2 regions of the Peribacillus sp. FSL R5-0717 genome follow, and region 2 is predicted to be linked to the other one. Evidence: riboswitches for the same ligand, from Rfam matches in the RefSeq annotation. Region 2 holds a riboswitch; the other holds the start of a gene.
What was found. Region 2 has a riboswitch for S-adenosylmethionine ahead of NYE65_RS23510 (Na+/H+ antiporter NhaC family protein). Riboswitches for the same ligand answer to the same signal wherever they lie in the genome.

Region 1: linked by a shared signal. The riboswitch ahead of NYE65_RS00895 (bifunctional homocysteine S-methyltransferase/methylenetetrahydrofolate reductase) and the one ahead of NYE65_RS23510 (Na+/H+ antiporter NhaC family protein) in region 2 are both predicted to bind S-adenosylmethionine.

The regions. Positions count from the first base shown of each region.
Region 1 covers NZ_JBBOOF010000001.1:192,982-196,159, forward strand. Annotated here, with positions in the region: gene NYE65_RS00895 (bifunctional homocysteine S-methyltransferase/methylenetetrahydrofolate reductase) at 1-1,128, opposite strand, end outside; SAM riboswitch class I at 1,232-1,330, opposite strand; gene NYE65_RS00900 (MOSC domain-containing protein) at 1,442-2,092, opposite strand; gene ku (non-homologous end joining protein Ku) at 2,583-3,178, opposite strand, start outside.
Region 2 covers NZ_JBBOOF010000001.1:4,904,395-4,907,572, reverse strand. Annotated here, with positions in the region: gene NYE65_RS23515 (chromate transporter) at 1-244, shown strand, start outside; gene NYE65_RS23510 (Na+/H+ antiporter NhaC family protein) at 400-1,716, opposite strand; SAM riboswitch class I at 1,908-2,015, opposite strand; gene NYE65_RS23505 (SOS response-associated peptidase) at 2,351-3,022, opposite strand; gene NYE65_RS23500 (hypothetical protein) at 3,082-3,178, opposite strand, start outside.

The DNA of each region.
Region 1 (3,178 bases), 4.7 Mb from region 2:
CAATTGGTTCTTCAGTAAATTAGCCAGTGCATCATTCGATATCCTTGGTGAGGCAAGTGAATTATCCGCTAATGTAATGGAATCGACCCCTGCTTTTTTCAAAACCTCAGCACCTGTCATGAAACTCTCTATCCCTAGCTTTTTCGGTGGATCAAGCTCAACAAGAATCGTCCGTTCCGTTTTGGCCTTTTCGTAAAGGGGAAGTTCCAATTCCCTATCGTTCACCTCAATTACTTCTATTTCACGGGATTTCGTAAATTTCTCTTTCACGGGAGCCAAACTTCCAATTGCATGCTTTACAGCTTGAATATGCAGTGGAGTCGTTCCACAGCACCCTCCTATGATCGCGGCGCCTTGCTCACGAAGTTCCAGGGCACTAGAACCAAAATATTCCGGGACAGCTTTATAAACGAGCCTCCCATCGACATAATCAGGCAGGCTGGCGTTAGGGTAAATGGCAATCGATGCTTGCTTTGGCAAACTCACTTCTTCCAAGGCCCGAATCATATGATGTGGTCCAAGGCGGCAATTCACACCAACCACATCGGCACCCAATTGCTCGAGTTTTTGAAAGGCTTCATTTAAATGGATTCCATTTTGAAGATTACCCAGTTCATGCATCGAGACATTTGCGATAATCGGCAGTCCGGTTTCATTTTTAACGATTTGCAGGACGGTTTCCAGTTCTTCCAGGTCATAAAATGTTTCCAGGAGAATCCCATCAGGATTTTCCATCAACAGACTGTATAGCTGTTCACGAAAACCCCGTTTTATCTCTTCCATGCTTAAATCCGATTTCCTGATACTCCGCTGTGCCCCTATGGTGCCGAAGACGTATGCCTTACCTTTTGCCGCTTTTTTAGCAAGAATGACTCCCTGGCGATTGATTCTGCTCACTTCATCTTCAAGTCCATACCGCTTCAATTTATTGAAATTGGCTCCGTATGTATTCGATTGAAGGATATCTGCACCAGCTTCCAGATAGGCTCGATGGATGGACTCTATTTGATCTGGGTTCGTGCAGTTTAATTCCTCATAACATTGATCAATGCCATTAGAGTAAAGCAAGGTCCCCATTGCCCCTTCCCCAACCAGCATTCTTTCTTTTAATTCTTTACGAAAATTCATCATTACACCCTCTCTCAAAAACAATCCTGTTTTTGTCGTATTCTATGAGTATGAGAGAAAAGGAAAAAAAACCTTCTCAAAGAAGAAGGTTTTTGAAACATTCTCCTCATCTATCAAGCTCTGCTTGCTGGATTTAGCACCTTTGCGTAAGCTGGTTGCTGAGGTTTCTTCGGGCCAGTCCCTCCACCTCTCTCGATAAGATCCATTTATATAATTTTCATAAGATTTCAAAATTTGATTATATTTAATTTACATTAATAGTCTGTCAATTTCAATACCTGATCGACATTTTTTTCACTTTTGCAAAAATCATTCAATCCTTTGCTGCTTGAACCCTCTTCAAGATCCTTTGTTTCCAGTCTTCCGCTAACGAGTCTAGTGTAAGTAAAGCCTTAGCACCTTCAAGCCCATCCCGTTTATGAAGGATGACCTCTGCTGCGTAATGGACAGAAATTTTTTCTTGTAGACGGTCTATCAGCTCAATCTCGTTTTGTTTATTTATCGTTCCTTCTTGAAGTACTCTTGCAAAATAACCAGTGTAACTCGTTTTCAGTACGTGTTCCAAAAACTTAGGTTCTTGATTGAAGAGGGAAATGGTCGAACAAGGTATCCTCCCTTGGTTAATTTGAACAATCACATCGCCTATTTGATAAATATCGCCGATATACGTTGTTTCTTCCTTCATCCCCGCTATAGTTAAATTTTCACCGAATGCAGGGATATCCAGCTTTTTAGAGAATTTTTCATTCCATAATGAATAATGCTCAAATGGGTAAAAGCACAAAGCCCGATCAGGACCTCCATGGAACTTTACATTACCGACACCATCACCGATTATGCCAGCTTTAGTCACTTTCAAATTATCCTGTGCTTGTTTATCCATGGCTGAAAAGATATCGATATTCGAAAAAATTTCATGTTTCGGCTTCCCCGCATGTAGTGATTCGATTTTTCCATTTTCCATTTTGCATCTTCCATTCATATTAAATTTATATCGTTCTATATGTATAAATTATACTAAAAATCCATTTTATTCAGTACCTTTTTATATGTATATGAAATGAAAAAGCCATATGCGGCGTTAATGGGCTAAATATCATTGATTTCCAGAAAAATTCATAGGTTAGTTTCAGTAATTTAGTTGCTATTTCAGAATTAAATATGGTAGAATATGAACACAATATATAGTCGAAAACTACAACCGTTCGCCTATATGTTGATTTTCACGATTGAATTCCTCATTGTCGCTCTTTAGGGAGCGAATTTTTTTTGCTTTCGTTAATATCCACTAATTCCCTGTAATTCCATTCACTTTCTCGCATCGTGATCGACTCACCTATTTGTACTTTCCTCCCCTCTTTATCAAGACCTTTTCATCTTATTAGAAGCCTGATTCCTTGCAAAAACAAGCAGAAAGCCGAGCGACATCATCCGTCTTCCGCTCAGCTTCCTGTTTACGCTTGTTTCTTTTTTTTCGGTGCCGCTTTCTTCCGGGTCGTCTTTTTCTTTTCCGGTTCATCATGTTTTGTACGGTCTATGGATGCTTGTAATGCCTCCATTAAATCAGTTACATTGTTGGAAACTGGTTCTTTTGTTTTCGCTGTAATCGTCGTCTGTCCCGTTTTCTTCGATTCAATCAATTCTAGTAACGCGGTTCGATAGTCATCGGTGTACTTTGTCGGATCGAAAGTAGTCGTTAATTGATCTATCAATAATACGGCAGTATCGATTTCTTTTTTTACAATGGTATCATTGGCAGGGATATTCGGAACATCCGCTGTGGAGCGGACTTCATCCGGATAATGAATCGTTTCCATAACCAAGGTATTATCAACGACTCGGATTACCGCCATTTGTTCTTTGGAGCGAATGATGATTTTTGCCAACCCCACCTTATTCGATTCCTTGAGGGCCTGCCTCAAAAGGGAATAGGCTTTTATCCCCCCGTCATTTGGGGACATGTAATAACTCCGGTTAAAATAAATGGGATCTATTTCTTCAATTTTAACGAAATCCACGATTTCCACGGCTTTTTCTTCGTTTTGTTTTT
Region 2 (3,178 bases):
GAATCATTATCCAGTTGTTCAATCCATGTTTTATGGATTAAGACCGATTGTCACTAGTTTGATCATCTTTGCAGCGATCAGTTTAGCACTTTCCAATCATATGATAGCCGTGAACGTTTCATGGCATACGATAAGCTTATTAATCGTTTTTGGTTTATCGTTATTTGCCCTAATGAAATTACGCTGGCATCCAGCCTATATAATTATTCTTTCCGGTTTAGTAGGTGTTGTCCTCTATTCATGACAGGTGTCTCACACACAACCATCATTAATTTGGACCGGAATTAAGCAAAAAAATTGAAAAGTGTGAGAAAACTTTATTATGTTTATGTATTTACCATACAGAAAACACCCAGAATCCAATGATTCAGGGTGTTTTAATATTATTGTATTCTCTTTTTAAGAGGTACGTTTCTTCATTTCATCATTTCCCGGCTGAAACCGTGGAAAACCAATCAGGATGGCAATGACGCCACAAAGTCCAATCAGGATTGGGTAATATGAATACGGCAAGATGCTTAACGGAGAAATCTTTGCTACTCCTGCTGCAACAAGCAGTTGTGCTCCATATGGGATCAACCCTTGGATACAACATGCAAAAATGTCAAGGACGCTCGCCGATTTCCTTGGATCAATCCCATACTTTTCAGCAATATTTTTGGCAAGTGGCCCGGCAATGATAATCGAAATCGTGTTATTTGCCGTTGAAAGGTTCGTTAAACCAACAAGCCCCGCAATGCTGAATTCCGCTCCTTTTTTCGATTTGCTATTTCGGGTCACTAGGTGGAGTAAATAGTCGATGCCACCATTATGTTTGATTACAGCTACCATACCTGCAATTAAAATGGCAAGGAAGGAGATTTCATACATTCCCGCCATTCCTTCTCCAACTTTTTGAATGACACCCAACGGTTGATAACTACCATCAGCCAAGCCGATGACTCCGGCAAATACGATTCCGATGGAAAGGACCAAGAACACATTGACTCCTGCCAATGCAGTGACCAATACGCAAAGATATGGAAGAATCTTCACCCAATCATAAGACTGTTGGGAAATGTCAGCTTGTTCACCCATCGTTAAAATTCCTAGGATGGCACATGTGATGATGGCTGCAGGTAAAACGATGAAAAAATTCACTTTAAACTTATCTTTCATTTTCGTTCCCTGAGTTCGGACAGCAGCGATTGTCGTATCTGAAATGAATGAAAGGTTATCCCCAAACATCGCACCACCAATAACGGCCGCCATTGAAAGGGCAAGTGAAATATCAGTTTGTTCACTAATCCCTACCCCGATAGGTGCCAAGGCAACAATCGTGCCCATGCTTGTCCCCATGGATAGAGAAATAAAACAAGCGATGATGAAAATCCCTACCATTAATAGGTTTTGCGGAAAAACAGCTAAGGCAAGATTCACTGTTGATTCAACTGCCCCCATGCCATTGGCAACTTCCGAAAAAGCGCCGGCCAAAAGGAAAATGATAACCATTAACATGATATTGGCGTCACCGGCACCTTTACAGAAGATATCAACTTTTTGATTGAATGTCTCTTTCCGATTCATCGCCAATGCAGCTGCCGATGCAATGGAAATCGCTACAATCACCGGAAATGAATAAAAATCTTTAGTGATGATTCCAGACCCAATAAATAAAATTAAAAATACGACAAATGGGATCAATGCCCATGGATTCCCTTTATTGTTTGCACTCATGATGTACACCTCTTTTTATTTTTCCCGCGACATGTGTCACAGCTCTTATTCTATTAACAGTTTTCGCAAATAACTCCAATTTGAACCTACCTGATTTTCCAGTCATTGAGCTGTAGCAAATAAAACTGGCATAAAAAAGACCCCTTCTATTTAACAACAAGAAGAGGTCTTTTAATTTATAAAAAACACCCTCCTTATCTTTCAGGCAAAAATCAGCCTGCTGGATTTGGCACAGCACTCCATTTAAGTCCGCTGCCGAGACATCTTCGGGCCAGTCCCTCCGTCTCTCTTGATAAGAAGATTACATTATATAATTTTATCAAAAATTACGATGCCTGCCAGAAAAGTACCACGCTGGAAACTTGCCTGAGTTCGTGACATCGAAAGTCGTTTTGAAAAGCAAATATAACAGTACAGCATTTTGTCTATTTTCGCAAGGGTTAATTTTCAAAGTGTTTCACATGCACTCCTTACTGTTTATAAAGAGATCTAAGTTGATTGGAGCAGGTGTGCGAGACTCCTCGGGGAAAAGCGAGTGCCTGGAGGCAACGTCAAATTGTAAAAACCAAAAAAAAAATGTAGACAGACTCGATCTTCATCGAGTTGTCTACATTCTGAGAGGTCTAATGACCTCTCAGCAAATTTGTTGGATTAGGTTAGGTGAATTATTTTTAGTCGAGTTCACATCAGTCGATACTTCAAATGCTTCCATCTGTTCCGAATCGAATGATTTTAAATACTGTTGCAGATATGCAGGATCATTAATGGAAGGATTCAACCAATCTTTTTCATCTTCTGGTTTTAGAATGACAGGCATGCGGTCATGAATGCTGGTCATTAGCTCATTTGGCACAGTTGTTATAACAGAGCACGAATAGATGCTGATGCCCTCAGGAGATTTCCAGGATTCCCAGAGACCGGCCATTCCAAATGGAGCATGATTCTTCATTTTTATCCGCATCGGTATTTTTCTTTCTGGTGTCTTCTTCCATTCATAAAAAGAGTCAGCGATTATCAAGCATCTCTTCTTCTTATACGCATTCCTGAAGCTTGCTTTCTCAGCAATGGTTTCCGCTCTGGCATTGATCATTTTGTAGCCCGCTTTTTCGTCTTTTCCCCAGAAAGGAATGAGTCCCCACCGAAGATATCCAAGCCGGTTCCTTACCCCGTCATTAATGACGGAGAGCACGGATTGGGAGGGAGCAATATTGTAGCTGAATTGGTATTCCTCATCAAATGACCCTTGAATATCAAACCGTTCTTTTATTTCTTCTATGTCAGTGAAAAGAGTGAAACGTCCACACATAATATCGCCACCGTATTAAGATTTATTACAGTGTATCAAATGGAATGGGCAGGCACAAATCAGCTTTCTAAAATCCTGATATCAGTAAATGGTTGATTAAATAATTCGCTGGAAATCAAAAGAGTGCCAAGGACTTCTCTTTCATCTTCTGCTTTA